DNA from 4 places in the Pseudomonas oryzihabitans genome. Region 3 is predicted to be linked to each of the others. Evidence: predicted binding sites of a transcription regulator. Region 3 holds the regulator's gene; each other region holds the start of a gene.
What was found. Region 3 encodes FliA, which starts transcription of late flagellar genes. Its sites were predicted from a motif close to CTAAAGTTTNNNNNNNNNNNGCCGNTAA; they were not measured.
Positions count from the first base shown of each region.

Region 1: the regulator FliA is predicted to act here: its motif matches at 1,427-1,454, upstream of APT59_RS18490 (methyl-accepting chemotaxis protein).
Region 2: the regulator FliA is predicted to act here: its motif matches at 2,415-2,442, upstream of motA (flagellar motor stator protein MotA).
Region 4: the regulator FliA is predicted to act here: its motif matches at 1,865-1,892, upstream of APT59_RS00355 (methyl-accepting chemotaxis protein).

Region 1 covers NZ_CP013987.1:4,060,802-4,064,601, forward strand. Annotated here, with positions in the region: gene APT59_RS18490 (methyl-accepting chemotaxis protein) at 1-1,383, opposite strand, end outside; gene APT59_RS18495 (DUF4398 domain-containing protein) at 1,541-1,972, shown strand; partial or broken gene APT59_RS18500 (DUF4398 domain-containing protein) at 2,004-2,387, shown strand; gene APT59_RS18505 (zinc-dependent alcohol dehydrogenase family protein) at 2,498-3,505, shown strand; gene APT59_RS18510 (response regulator) at 3,591-3,800, shown strand, end outside.
Region 2 covers NZ_CP013987.1:4,322,157-4,325,956, forward strand. Annotated here, with positions in the region: gene APT59_RS19665 (nitroreductase family protein) at 1-178, opposite strand, end outside; gene APT59_RS19670 (flagellar motor protein MotB) at 342-1,505, opposite strand; gene motA (flagellar motor stator protein MotA) at 1,505-2,356, opposite strand; gene APT59_RS19680 (HDOD domain-containing protein) at 2,474-3,800, shown strand, end outside.
Region 3 covers NZ_CP013987.1:3,224,263-3,228,062, reverse strand. Annotated here, with positions in the region: gene flhF (flagellar biosynthesis protein FlhF) at 1-120, shown strand, start outside; gene fleN (flagellar synthesis regulator FleN) at 213-1,043, shown strand; gene fliA (RNA polymerase sigma factor FliA) at 1,040-1,780, shown strand; gene APT59_RS14670 (chemotaxis response regulator CheY) at 1,868-2,242, shown strand; gene APT59_RS14665 (protein phosphatase CheZ) at 2,262-3,050, shown strand; gene APT59_RS14660 (chemotaxis protein CheA) at 3,077-3,800, shown strand, end outside.
Region 4 covers NZ_CP013987.1:71,470-75,269, reverse strand. Annotated here, with positions in the region: gene APT59_RS00360 (methyl-accepting chemotaxis protein) at 165-1,790, shown strand; gene APT59_RS00355 (methyl-accepting chemotaxis protein) at 1,925-3,550, shown strand; gene APT59_RS00350 (HAD hydrolase-like protein) at 3,648-3,800, shown strand, end outside.

The DNA of each region.
Region 1 (3,800 bases), 840 kb from region 3:
GGTTTCTGCCAGGGCGCGTGTGGCCTGGGCGCGTTCACTGCTGCTGTGCATGGAGCCCAGGGCCTGGCTGGCACCGCTGCGCATGCCCGAGACCATCTGCTCGATCTCGTGGGTGGACTGCTGGGTGCGGCTGGCCAGAGCACGCACCTCGTCGGCCACCACGGCGAAACCACGCCCGGCCTCGCCCGCCCGCGCCGCCTCGATGGCGGCATTGAGCGCCAGCAGGTTGGTCTGCTCGGCGATGGCGCGAATGACGTCGAGCACCTTGCCGATGTCCTGGGACTGCTCGGCCAGGCGCTGGACCACCGTCCCGGTGGCCGCCACCTCGTCGGACAACGCCTCGATGGCGCCCAGGGTCTCGGCGACACGGGTCTGGCCCTGCTGCGCCGCCTGGCTGGAGGCACGCGAGGCCTCTGAGGTGGAGACGGCGTTGCGCGCCACCTCGTCCACCGCGGTGCTCATCTCGGTGACGGCGGTGGCAGCCTGTTCAATCTCGTCGTTCTGGCGCTGCAAGCCCTGTCCGGCGGCCTCGGTGACCGCATTGAGCTCTTCGGCGGCGGTGGCCAGCTGGGTGGAAGAGCCGGCGATGCGCGAGAGGGTCTCGCGCAGCTGCCCCTGCATCTGCTGCAAGGCGCGCTGCAACTCGCTCACCTCGTCGCGCCCCTGCACCGCCAGGGTCTGGGTCAGGTCACCCTGGGCGACCCGGCGGGCGGCCAGTAGCGCTTCACGCAACGGTCCGACGATGCTGCGGGTCAGGAGCCAAGCCATGAGCACCGTGGCCAGGGCGGCCAGGGCGATCACCGCGATGACGATCAGCCGCGACGCCTCGTAGCGGTCCGCGGAGACCTTTCCATCCCGCTCGATGCCTTCGGCATAGAAGTCGCCCAACTCGCCGAGCTGCTTGCCGGTGCCGTCGACCACCGGCTTCATGTCCACCAGGGTCAGCTTGTTGAGCGCGGCCGTGTCACCCTGGCGCGCCAGGGCGAAGGAAGAGGTCATGCCCTGCTGATAGGTGGCGAAGTCACGCTTGAACAGGTCCCAGCGCTGGTGCTCCTCGGGGGTGTCGACGAAGGCCTCATAGGCCTTGATGCCCTCCATGAGCACCTTGTTGCGCGCCTCGTACTGGCCGACATAGGTGTCGATATTGCGCGGATCCGGGTCCAGCGCCAGGCGCAGGGAGATGGTACGCACCCGCAGCATGTTTTCGCGGATGGCATCCACCGCACGGATGCTCGGCACCCAGTCGCGCTCCACCAGCACCTGACGTTCGCGGATGCCGGCCATCTGCGCCAGGGAAAACAAGCCGAGAAAGGCCACCATCAGGGCAATCAGGCCGAAGCCCAAGGCCGCGCGGGGCGCTATGTTGCAGTTGCGTAACAGCATGGAAATCTCCGTGGCCGCTGGCCCTGTTGTTGTCTGACAACGTATATCGGCCAGGACACCCTGCCCTTTAGCGCAGCGGTTGCAGCGAACCTCGCCGCGTTTTCGTCGTCTCACAGGCACTGTCGCCCATTCCGGGCGACCTGCCAGGAATGTACGGATGAAAACCGGTCCCTCTCGCGCCTCCCCGTTCTCCGCGCCCCGTGCGCTGCTCGCCAGCCTGGTCCTGGGTGGCGGTCTGCTGCTCGCAGGCTGCGCCGGCAATCCGCCGACCGAGCAGATGGCCGTGACCCAGTCCGCCGTCGACGAAGCCGTGAGCAGCGGCGGCAACCAGTTCGCCCCGGTCGAGACCAAGTCCGCCCAGGACAAGTGGACCCAGGCCCAGGCGGCACTGTCCAACGAGAAATACGACGACGCCAAGCGTCTGGCCGAACAGGCCGAGTGGGACGCCCGCCTGGCGACCCGCAAGACCCAGGCCGCCAAGGCCGGTTCGGCACTCCAGGATGCGCAGAACAGCATCCAGCAGATTCGCGAGGAAGGTCAGATCAACCTCCAGCTGCAACAGAATCTCCAGAAAAAGGTGCAGCAGTAAGGCTGCCCCGCTCTCTTGAAGGACGAAACCCATGCGTAAACGTTTTCTGCTCCCGGTACTGTCGGCGCTGACCCTTACCCTGGCCGCCTGCGCCACCCCGCCCAACCCCAACCTGGAAAAGGCGCGCAACGACTACGCCGCCCTGGAATCCCAGCCGCAGGCCACCCAGCTGGCGGCGCTGGAAACCAAGGACGCCGGCACCTGGCTGACCAAGACCGACAAGGCCTACAAGGACGGTGAGAACGAACGTACCGTCGACCAGCTGGCCTACCTGACCCAGCAACGCATCCAGACCGCCATGCAGACCATCAAGCTGCGTATGGCCGAGGCCGAGCTGAAGAAGGTCGACGCCCAGCGCGGCGAAACCCGCCTGAACACCCGCACCGAGCAGCTGCAGCAACTGCAGAAGGCCATCAAGTAAGGCCGACGGGTGCAGGATCCTTACGGGAATCCTGCACCCCCTACCGTGGTCCTCTACAGACCCGCGAGCCCTCTGCTCGCCATCGCTCTGGAGGATCTCACCTGATGCACGCCATACGCCTACGCAAACCCGGCGGTCTGGACCAGCTGGAACGCTGTGAACTGCCCGATCCCGGTCAGCCCGGAGCCGGCGAGATCCGTGTGCGGATCAAGGCCAGCTCGCTGAATTTCCATGACCTGGGCGTGGTGCTGGGCAAGATGCCCGCTGCCGACGGTCGCATTCCCATGTCCGATGGCGCCGGTGTCGTCGAGGCGGTGGGCGCCGACGTCAGTGAGTTCGCCGTGGGCGATCACGTGGTCTCGACCTTCTTTCCGCACTGGCTGGACGGCGAGCCGCCCATCGACGACTTTTCCACCACCCCCGGCGATGGCGTCGACGGCTTCGCCTGCGAGGTAGTGGTGCGACCGGCCACCGCCTTCACCCGAGCGCCCAAGGGCTACAGCCATGCCGAGGCGGCGACTCTGACCACCGCCGGTCTCACTGCCTGGCGCGCCCTGGTGGTGGACGGCAATCTCAAGGCCGGCGACAGCGTGCTGGTGATGGGTACCGGTGGCGTCTCCATCTTCGCCCTGCAGATCGCCAAGGCCATGGGCGCCACGGTGATCGCGACTTCCTCCTCGGACGAGAAGCTGCAGCGCGCCTATGCCCTGGGCGCCGATCACCTGATCAACTATCGCAGCGAACCCGAGTGGGGCGCCAAGGTCCAGGCCATCACCGGCGGACGCGGCGTCGACATCGTGGTGGAAGTCGGCGGTCCGGCGACCCTGGCGCAATCCATCCAGGCCGCGCGCATCCATGGTCACCTGGCGCTGATCGGCGTGTTGACCGGGGTCGAAGGCCAGGTGCCCACCGCCAATCTGATGCGCCGTCACCAGCGACTGCAAGGCCTGATCGTCGGCAGCCGCCGTCACCAGCAGGACATGATCCGCGCGCTGGAAAGCACTGCAATCAAGCCGGTCATCGATCGCAGCTACCCGCTGGAGGAGATCGCCCAGGCCTTCGCCTTCCAGAAGGATGGCAGCCATTTCGGCAAGATCGTCCTGGAGTTCTAAAAATCGTCAGACGAATGCAGGGCGTAAGGTGAAACAGCTCTGCTAGACTTCCGGAACCGCCGCATCGCGTGTTCCGGAAGTCCCGATGACCCTGCCCTCCTCCCCGCCCTACGTCGTCGTCATCGAAGACAACGGGATGCTCGCCGAACTGCTGGGCAACCATCTCGAAGAACGACTGCAATGGGCGTGCACGCGCTTCGACAATGCCGACGATGCCCTGGTGCATCTACTGCAGCAGCAGGATGCTCCTGCCCTGGTGATCACCGATCACCTGATGCCCGGTCAATTGCACGGC
Region 2 (3,800 bases), 1.1 Mb from region 3:
CGCTCTCGGCGCCGAACAGGATCACCGCCCGCGCGCTCTGCGAGTTGAAGGCGGACGGCGACAGCTTGACCGCTTCCTGGATCAGCGCGGTGACCTGATCCTGGGCCAGCGGCAGGTTCTTGCCCAGCGCGTATTGGCTACGGCGGCGCTTGATGGTGTCGATAAAGGCATTGCTCATCATGAGGCTCCTGCAGGGGGATCGGAGATCGAGAGACCGCGCGCCAGGGCGCAAGGTGCCCGATCCAGCATGAAACCCCTGCAGCATAACGACCCATCCGCGCCGCAACGGACGAAAAAACCGAACGCTAGCAGCGAATTTTCCTATCGATCGGGGCCGCCGCTCAGGGCTTGCCTTGGATGACGCCGGCATCGAAGGCGTTGACCTGCTGCTTGAAAGCCGCGTTATTGATAGGTTGGGCCAGGTTGCCGGTGGCGGAAACGCCGCCACTGGAGACTCCGCTCCGACTGGCGGCTGGCGCTGAGCCGGCCGCGGGCTTGGGTGCCTGATTGCCCCCGGCCCGTCCTTCGATGGCCTGTTGTGCCTTCTTGGTCAGCACGATGATGTCGATGCGGCGGTTGACCGGATTGAGCGGATGCTCGCGATCGAAGGGTGCCGAAGAGGCATAGCCGACGATCCGCGCCACCTGGTCTTCCGGATAGCCGCCCGCGATCAGTGCCCGCCGCGCTGCGTTGGCTCGGCCGGCGGACAGCTCCCAGTTGCTGAAGTCGCCCTTGCCGTTGTAGCGCGCCGCATCGGTATGGCCGCTGATGCTGATCTTGTTCGGGACCTGGCGAATGGTGTCGGCCATGGCCAGCAGGATGTCCTCGAAGTAGGACTTCAGCCGCGGACTGCCGGAGTCGAACATCGGCCGGTTGTCGGCGTCGACGATCTGGATGCGCAGGCCATCCTGGGTGATCTCCAGCAGGATCTGGTCCTTGAACTTCTGCAACTCCGGATTCTGCTCGATCTTGTTCTGCAGCTCCTGCAGCAGCAGCTCCAGGCGCTCCTTCTCGACCTGCTCGGCGAGTTTTTCCGCCTGGCTCGGATCCATCTTCGCCTGGTTGGCAGCATCCTTCTGCTGCTGCGCGGCGTCGTTGGGCTGGCGCTTGTCGGACGGATCGAGCGCCTGGGTGGGATCGGGCTCGACGCGATTGGACTCGTTGGGATCGGCACGCTCCTGCATGTCCGGATTGACCTTGTTCTGGGTCGAATCCGGTTGCGCCTGGATCTCGGGGTTCAGGGTGCGATCGGGCGCCGGTGTCGGCGTGCCGCCCAGGTCGATGACATAGGGACTGGCGCTCTCGGTAAAGCCGATCGGGTCCTGGAAGTAGCCAGCGATGGCCTTCTTCTGCTCGGGAGTGGCCGAGGACATCAGCCAGAGCACCAGGAAGAACGCCATCATGGCGGTCGCGAAGTCGGCAAAGGCGATCTTCCAGGCGCCACCGTGGTGACCGGCGGCACTCTTCTTGATGCGCTTGACGATGATCGGCTGGTTGTTGTCCATCAGCTGCCCCGCATCGCCTGCTCGAGTTCACTGAAGGACGGCCGGTGCGCCGGGAACAGCACCTTGCGACCGAATTCCACGGCGACGGTGGGCGGCATGCCGCTGGCGGCGGCCACCAGGCAGGCCTTGATGGCCTCTAGCACGTTGAGTTCTTCCTTGGCGTCGTGCTCCAGGCAGGTCGCCAGCGGGCCGAAGAAGCCGTAGGCCGCGAGAATGCCGAGGAAGGTACCTACCAGCGCCGCGCCCACGTGACCACCGATGGCTGCCTGGTCGCCCTCGCCAAGCATGCCCATGGTGATCACGATGCCCAGTACCGCGGCCACGATACCGAAGCCGGGCAGGCCGTCGGCGAGGCGGGACACGGCGTGGGAAGGATGTTCCAGGTCCTCCTTGATGCCCGCCAGCTCCATGTCGAACAGGCCTTCCAGCTCGTGGGGCGCCATGTTGCCGGAGGACATCAGCCGCAGGTAGTCGGCGATGTAGGCAGTCATCCGCTCGTCCTTGAGGATGTTCGGAAACTTGCTGAAGATCGGACTGGCCTTGGGATCCTCGACGTCCGCCTCGATGGACATCATGCCCTCGCGCCGGCTCTTGTTGAGGATTTCGTAGAGCAGCTTGAGCACGTCCATGTAGAAGGCGTGGGTGAAGCGATTGCCGAACATTTTCAGCGACTTCTTGAACACCTGCATGAAGGTGCTGCCAGGGTTGGCCTGCAGAAAGGCCCCCAGGGCGGCACCGCCGATGATCAGGACCTCGAGCGGCTGGATGATCGCGGCGATCTTGCCATGCGCGAGGATGTAGCCGCCGAGGACAGCCGCGAATATCACGATGATGCCGATGATTTTTGCCATGGTTGGGAATACTGTGTGCTAAGGAAAATTGAGCCGGGGATTCACCCTCACGCCCCCTTTATCGGACCCGGCGCCCCGGACTGAAGGCCTTTCATCAAATTTCGAGGCGACCGTCGTATGTCCAGCCGCCCAAACACCGTCGAAGACTGGGTCAAACATCTGGAAGGCGTGCGCCTGCCGGTGGCGACCGCCACCGCGGAGCGCCTGCGCCGCAGCCTGGCCGATGGCCGTCTGGCGCTGCATGAAATCGCCGAACGCCTCTGCGAGTCACCGCCGCTGGCGCTGGCCCTGCTGCGCGAGGCCAATCGCGGTCATGCCAGCCTTGGCGATCCCGCGGCCAGCCTCGAAGCCGTGCTCGGCCGCGTCGGCCTGGGCCCGGCGGAATACCTGATCGCTCGCCAGCCCACCCTGTCAGAGGAGCGCCTGCCGCGGCCGCTGCGGCAGCTGTGCCTGGTGAGCCAGCACGCCATGACGCTGGGAATGGGCCTGTTCGGCGTGCCCCTGGCGCGGCTGTGGCCGGACATCCGCCTGGCCGCCCTGCTCTTCCTGGCGCCGCTCTGGCCGCTGGTGACCCGCTACCCCGAACTCTTCGAGGAGTGGGAACGCCGAGTGCTGGGCGAAGGCGAACCGGCGCCGAAGGTCGAGCGCGAGCTGCTGGGCGTACCGGCGATACGTCTGTGCCAGGCGCTGGCCCGTCACTGGCAGTTGCCCGACTGGATCGTGGAAGGCTACCGCCTGCTGGACGAGGATCGTCGCCAGCTGGTGAGGGCACTGCATATCGCCCATGACGAGGATCCCCTGCAGCACCAGCAGCGACTCGACGAGGATCCCAATCTACGCCGCTGGCTGACCCATCCGGGCAACACCATCCTTCTCGCCAATGGCCTGGCCCTGGCGAGCCACCACGCCTGGGACGGCGCCCATACCCTGCGCTGGCAACGCTTTAGCGCCCTTTATCTCCAGCTGCCCCTGGCGCGGGTGCAGAGTCGCAGCCACGAACTCGCGGTGCAGGACGCCCGGCGCCATGCCCGGCCTGGTCTCTGGCATCCCGCCGAAGGGCTGCTCTGGCCACCGGGCGAGCGCCGCCTGCGACCGGTGCCCAAGGTGCAGGTCGCAGGCGAAAGCCAGGCGCAACGCTGGCGTGGCCTCTGCGAACAACTGCTGCACACCCCCAGTGCCTTCGCCACCCTGCCGCAACTGTTCGATTGCGCCCGCCAGGCCCTGGTGGCCTGCGGCCTGCCTCGGCTGCTGCTGCTGACCCCGGATCGCAATGGCCAGAAGGGCAATGTCCAGCTGCATCACGGCCTGGACGACGCCCCCGGCCTGCAACTGGATATCGCCAGCCATCCCCTGCTGGCCAAGCTGTTTGGCAGCCCCGGCCAGCTGCGCATCGACGCAGGCAATCGCACGCGGTTCGCCGCGCACCTGCCGGCCGATCTGCGCC
Region 3 (3,800 bases):
CGCAGCCACCAGCTGGTGAGCCGCGCTGTGAGCCTGCAGGCGTCCGAAGAGCCGAGCGAAGAAACCATGGCCGGCATGTTCGCCGGCCTGTATCAGAGCAATGCCCGCCGCGCCGGTTAGCGCCGACGAACGGTAGTGGTGCATCGCATGCCTGGGCACGCCAAATGCACTTGGTCTAAAGTGTGACGGATTTCAATCAAAGGTATCAGGCAATGGGTAGCATGCATCCCGTCCAAGTCATAGCGGTCACGGGCGGTAAAGGCGGTGTCGGCAAGACCAATGTGTCGGTCAACCTGGCCTTGGCCCTGGCCGATATCGGGCGGCGCGTCATGCTGCTCGACGCCGACCTGGGCCTTGCCAACATCGACGTTCTGCTCGGGCTGTCGCCCAAGCGCACCCTGGCCGACGTCATTTCCGGCGAGTGTGAGCTGCGCGACGTGCTGCTGCACGGGCCGGGCGGCATCCGCATCGTCCCGGCAGCCTCGGGCACCCAGGCGATGGTCAATCTGACGCCGGCCCAGCATGCCGGTCTGATCCAGGCCTTCAGCGACATCAGCGAGAACCTCGACGTGCTCATCGTCGATACCGCTGCCGGCATCGGCGACCAGGTGGTCAGCTTCGTCCGCGCCGCCCAGGAAGTCCTGGTCGTGGTGTGCGATGAGCCCACCTCCATCACCGATGCCTACGCCCTGATCAAGCTGCTCAATCGCGACCATGGCGTCACCCGTTTCCGGGTGTTGGCGAATATGGCGCTGACACCCCAGGAAGGCCGCAATCTCTTTGCTAAGCTGACCAAGGTGACCGACAGATTCCTGGATGTCGCCTTGCAATACGTGGGCGCCATTCCGTTCGATGAAGCGGTGCGCAAAGCGGTACAGAAACAGCGCCCCGTGTACGAAGCCTTTCCGCGTGCCAAGGCCTCACTGGCCTTTCGTGCGGTGGCTCAGAAAGTCGATGGCTGGCCGCTGCCCGCCAATCCGCGCGGCCATCTCGAGTTCTTTGTCGAGCGCCTTGTGCAACCAGCCATCGGTACCCACGCATGACAGCATCCAGCGGGCTTCGCATGTACAGCAAAACCTCGGAACGTACCCAGCAGGAGCAGCTCATCAACCGCTACGCGCCGTTGGTGAAACGCATCGCCTACCATCTCCTGGCGCGCCTGCCGGCGAGCGTACAGGTCGAAGATCTGATGCAGGCCGGCATGATCGGTCTGCTGGAGGCCTCGCGCAAATACGACGCCGGCAAGGGCGCCAGCTTCGAGACCTACGCCGGCATCCGCATCCGCGGTGCCATGCTCGATGAGGTCCGCAAGGGCGACTGGGCGCCGCGCTCGGTGCACCGCAACACGCGCATGGTCACCGACGCCATTCGGGCAGTGGAAGCGCGCACTGGTCGTGACGCTAAAGATTCCGAAGTCGCGGCCGAACTTAAATTGAGTCTGGATGAGTACTACGGCATCCTTGGCGACACCATGGGGAGTCGCCTGTTCAGCTTCGACGACCTCATGGAGGGTGGTGAGCATGGGCTCGAGGAGAGTGGTTCGCATGAACTCGAGCCCGGTCGCGGTCTGGAAGACGAGCGCTTCCGCAAGGCCCTGGCCGAGGCCATCGCCAATCTTCCGGAGCGTGAACGTCTGGTGCTCTCGCTGTATTACGACGAGGAACTCAACCTCAAGGAAATCGGCGAGGTGCTGGGTGTGAGCGAGTCACGTGTCTGCCAACTTCACAGTCAATGCGCGGCACGCCTGCGGGCGCGGCTGGCGGAATGGCGTTCGCGTTAACCGGCTGGTACTCAGGCTACTACGATTGCTTAGACGCGCCTTGTGGCGTGTGTGCGGATTAGGACGGAGGTCGACTTGGACAAGAACATGAAAATCCTCATCGTGGACGATTTTTCCACGATGAGACGCATCATCAAGAATTTGCTGCGCGATCTGGGATTCACCAATACCGCCGAAGCAGACGACGGCAATACCGCACTGCCGATGCTGCAGAGCGGCAACTTCGATTTTCTCGTCACCGACTGGAACATGCCTGGCATGACCGGCATCGACCTGCTGCGCCAGGTCCGCGCCGACGCGCGCCTGAAGACCCTGCCGGTGCTGATGGTGACCGCCGAGGCCAAGCGTGAGCAGATCATCGAAGCCGCTCAGGCCGGCGTGAATGGCTATGTGGTCAAGCCTTTCACCGCCCAGGTGCTGAAAGAAAAGATCGACAAGATCTTCGAGCGGGTGAACGGCTGAAGAAAGCCGCGGGGACGTTATGGATCAGCTTGGCACCAACAGCTTCAGCGACTTCGAGTCGAATCTAAAACAGCACGCCCAAGAGCTGGTGAAATGCCTGGAAAGCGGCGATTTCACCCAGGCCGTGCATGTTATCAATGAGCTCAATCAACTGCGTGACCGGGGTCTTTACCAGGAAGTCGGCAAGCTGACCCGCGAGCTGCACAATGCCATCGTCAACTTCGAGATCGATCCGCGCGGCATGGCCGGCGAAGAGGTCTCCCAGATCAGCGATGCCACCGATCGTCTCTCCTACGTGGTGAAGATGACCGAGAACGCCGCCAACCGGACCATGGATCTGGTGGAGGAGAGCGCACCGCTGGTAGGCAACTTCGGCGACGAGGCCCGTGCCGTGCATGCCGACTGGAAGAAATTCATGCGCCGGGAAATGGGCGCGGACGAATTCCGCGAACTGGCCAAGCGCGTCGACGCCTTCCTCAGCCACAGCGAGAGCAGTGCCGAGCAGCTGTCGGCCAAGCTCAACGACATTCTCCTCGCGCAGGACTACCAGGATCTCACCGGTCAGGTGATCAAGCGGGTCGTCAATCTCGTCGGGCAGATCGAGAAAGACCTCGTCAAGCTGGTGATGATGGCCAGTCAGGTCGATCGCTATACCGGCTTCAGTCACGATCACACCGCGCTGATCGAACAGAATCGAAAAGAAAAGACGATGAAGGGTGAAGGTCCGCAGATTCATGCCGATAAGCGTGAAGACGTCGTGGCCGCTCAGGTCGACGTCGACGATCTTCTATCCAGTCTGGGCTTTTGACCCAGACCCTCTTGGGGAGTGCAGGAATGAGCTTCGACGCCGATGAAGAAATCCTCCAGGATTTCCTGGTAGAGGCCGGCGAGATTCTCGAACAGTTGTCCGAACAATTGGTCGAGCTGGAAAGCCGCCCGGATGACATGGATCTGCTGAATGCCATTTTCCGTGGCTTCCATACCGTAAAGGGCGGTGCCGGTTTCCTGCAGCTCCATACCCTGGTCGAGTGCTGCCATATCGCGGAAAACGTGTTCGACATCCTGCGCAAAGGCGAACGCCGCGTGGATGCCGAGCTGATGGATGTAGTGCTGCAGGCACTGGATTCCGTCAACGAAATGTTCGGTCAGGTCCGTGAACGCGAAGAGCCGACCCCGGCCTCGCCTGAATTACTGGCGGCCCTGGCCCGCCTGGCCGAACCCGCCGGCAGTGAGCCGGCGCCGGTTCCGGTTGCGCCCGTGGCTGCTGCCCCGGTCGCTGCCGCAGAGCCCGCTCCGACCGCCGCGGCGGCTGCCGAGCCGGAACTGAGCGATGCCGATTTCCAAAACCTGCTCGATGCCCTAGGCAGCGAGCCGGGTGCCGACCAGGGGGCCACTGCGGAAACCGCCAGTGCCGCCGGTGGCGAGGACATCACCGACGACGAATTCGAGGCCTTGCTCGATCAGCTGCATGGCAAAGGCAAGTTCAACGAGGCGCCAGCGGCGGCTCCGGTGGCTGCCACGGCACCTGCGCCAGCCGCCACGGGTGGCGACGAGATCA
Region 4 (3,800 bases), 1.7 Mb from region 3:
GTTTTTCATCACCCATGGAGCCGCAAGGGCTCCATGGGCATTTCAATAATCTGTCTTTATGGCAATGCGGTTTTTTGACGCACCCTTTTTCCACGCCTTTATTCTAAAACATCACATAAAGTTGTGAGCCTGGTCACATTTTGTACCCTCTCCACAGGCTCATCATGACTCTTCGCTCGCTGTCCATCGCTACTCGCAATCTGCTCTGTTTTGGCATTCTTGCGACACTTGTCGCCGCCCTCGGCTTGTTCGGCTGGTTCCAGTTGGCGCAAATCCGCCAGTTGGGGCACCAGGTAGAACAGCGCCATATTCCCACGCTCGTCGCTGCTAATGATTTGGGACTGCTGCTGGCGCGAACCCGCATCGAAACCCTGCGTCTGCTGGCCATGCCCGATGCCGAAACCCTGGCCAACACCCGCAAGAAGCTGGACGGCCTGAGTACCGACGTCCAGGCCGCCTTCGGGCGCTATCAGCAAGGCGCGCTATCGCCACAGAGCCGGCAGGCACTGGACGATCTGCGCCAGGTGCACCGGGAATACATGCACGGTGTGCGGCAATTGGCCGACCTGGCCAGTGCCGGCCAGATGGCCGAGGCGCGCCAGGTAGTCCAGCAGAGCATGGCACAGCTGGGTATCCGGATGAATGCCAGCATCGAGACGCTGCGCAACGCGGTTCAGCAGGATATCCATCTTGCCAGTACCGAGGCCGATACCGCCTATGAGCGCTCAAACGGCGTGACCGGGCTGGCGATCCTGCTAGCTCTGAGCCTCACCGGGTTGCTCGCCTGGCGTCTGACACGTAGCGTCGCCCGCCCCATCGCCCAGGCAGTGGCGGCAGCCCGTACCATCGCCGCGGGTGATCTGACCCAGGCGCTGGATAGCCGTGGTAGGGACGAGGCGGCTCAGCTGCTGCAGGCCATGCAGCAGATGCAGACCCAGTTGCGCGAGACCCTCGCGCACATTGGCGATTCGGCCACTCAGCTGGCTTCGGCCGCCGAGGAGATGACCGCGGTGACTCAGGAAGGCGCCCACGGCTTACGCCAGCAGAACAGCGAGATCGAGCTAGCAGCCACCGCCGTCACCGAGATGAGCCAGGCGGTCGAAGAGGTCGCCGGCAATGCCGGCTCGACCTCCACCGCGTCGCGCCAGGCCGCCCAGACGGCGGCCCAGGGCCAGCGCCAGCTGGATGAGACCCTCGGAGCCATCGAAGCCCTCACCGACCAGGTCCTTGGCGCCAGTGCCCAGGCCCGTGAGCTGGAAAGCCAGACTCGCGACATCAGTCAGGTACTGGACGTGATCCGTGCGGTGGCCGAGCAGACCAATCTGCTGGCGCTCAACGCCGCCATCGAAGCCGCCCGAGCCGGTGAGGCGGGCCGCGGCTTCGCCGTGGTGGCCGACGAGGTACGGGCCCTGGCCAAGCGCACCGGGGACTCGACCAGCGAGATCGAGAAGATGATCGGCAGTATCCAGCAGGGCACTGGCCAGACCGTCGATGCGCTGCTGAGCAGTGCCGATCAGGCACGCCTGACCCGGGAACAGGCCCAGGCGGCCAATGCCGGCCTCGCTGCCATCGCAGGTGCGGTATCCGGCATCGACGAACGCAACCTGCTGATCGCCAGCGCTGCCGAGCAGCAGGCCCAGGTGGCCCGTGAAGTGGATCGCAACCTGGTACGCATCCGCGACCTCTCGGTGCAGACTGCCGCCGGCGCCGAGCAGACCTACAGTGCCAGCCAGCAGATGGCGGCACTGGCGGATACCCTCAGCGGCCAGGTGCAGCGCTTCCAGTTCTAGTAGCAGATCGAACATGGCGAATGGTCAGCCCGGACGCCGTGTCGGTGCCTAGATCCGATTTAAGACGAATGACCATCAAGTCACGGCGGTCCTAGCCGTTACAAGGGGCCTCAATCTTCACCGGGGCTGCCGCCGTGACCTTTCGTTCCTTCTCCATCGCCATCCGCAGTGTGCTGTGTTTCGGCCTCCTGGCCATCCTCGTGGCCAGTCTGGGCCTGTTCGGGCTGCTGCAACTGTCGCAGATCCGTACCCAGGGTCAGGTAATCGAGACCAACAACGTTCCCAGCATCGTCGAAGCCGATAACCTGGCCCTGCAACTCGCCCGGACCCGGGTCGAGGTGCTACGCCTGCTGGCGATTCCGGATGCCGCCACCGTCGCCGCCACGCGCAAGAAGATCGATGGCATCAACGCCGACATCGAAGCCGGTTTCGGTCGCTATGAAAAACTCATCAGCGCTGATCGTGAGCGCCAGGCCTTCGACGCCCTGCGCCAGATCCAGCGCGACTACAGCCGTTACACGGGCCAACTCGCCGATCTCATCAATGCCGGCAAGCTCGACGATGCCCGTAGCCTGATCCAGACCAGCATGGCCCAGCTCGGTGCGCAGATGAACGAGCGCACCGAAGCCCTGCGCAAGATCAACCAGGAAGACATCAAGGCCGCCTCCCAGAACTCCAGCGACACCTACACCCAGGCCACCTCCATCACCTGGATGGTCATCGCCCTGGCCCTGAGCCTGACCGTGCTGCTGGCCTGGCGCCTGACCCTGAGCATGACCCGGCCCATCGCCGAAGCCGTCGCCGCCGCCCGGACCATCGCCAGCGGCGACCTGACCCAGACCCTGGACACCCGTGGTCACGACGAGGCCGCCCAGTTGCTGCAGGCCATGCAGCAGATGCAGGCCAACCTACGCGATACCCTGGGTCACCTGGGCCATTCCGCTACTCAGCTGGCCTCGGCCGCCGAGGAAATGACCGCGGTCATGCAGGAGAGCGCCCATGGCCTGCAGCAGCAGAACAGCGAGATCGAGATGGCGGCCACCGCCGTCACCGAGATGAGCCAGGCGGTGGACGAGGTGGCCGGCAATGCCACCTCCACCTCTTCCGAATCGCGCCAGGCCGCCGATACCGCACGTCAGGGCCAGCGTCAGCTGGGCGATACCCTGGGCGCCATCGAGGTACTCACCGAAAACGTACTGGGCGCTAGCGAACAGGCCCGCCAGCTGGCCGAACAGACCCGCAACATCAGCCAGGTGCTGGACGTCATCCGCGCGGTCGCCGAACAGACCAACCTGCTGGCGCTCAACGCCGCCATCGAAGCCGCCCGTGCCGGTGACGCCGGTCGGGGGTTCGCCGTGGTCGCCGACGAGGTCCGCGCCCTGGCCCATCGCACCGGCGAGTCCACCCGCGAGATCGAAGGCATGATCGGCAGCATCCAGCAGGGCACCGGCCAGACCGTCGATGCGCTGCTGACCAGCGCCGACCAGGCGCGCCAGACCCGCGAGCAGGCGCAGTCGGCCAACGCCGCCCTGGCCGCCATCGCCCAGTCGGTGTCGGGCATCGACGAGCGCAACCTGGTGATCGCCAGCGCGGCCGAAGAGCAGGCCCAGGTGGCCCGCGAGGTGGACCGCAATCTGGTGCGCATCCGCGATCTGTCGGTGCAGACCGCCGCCGGCGCCGAACAGACCCGCGCCGCCAGCCAGCAGCTCTCCGAACTGGCGGTGGAACTCAACGGCCAGATCCGCCGCTTCCGCGTGTGACCTGGCCGGCAGGGACGCTCCTGCCGAACGCGGTCGCGGTGGCAAAACAGAAAGGCGCCCGCTACGCTGGCGCCTTCGCCCACCGCGCCCCTCTCGCATGAGCTACCGCTACGTCATCTTCGACTTCGACGGCACCCTGGCGGACAGCCTGCCCTTTCTGCTGAGCTGCCTCGGCGAGCTGGCGCGAACCCATGGCTTTCGCCAGCCGGCGCCGGAGGAGTGGCCGCAGCTGCGCGCCGCCTCCCTGACC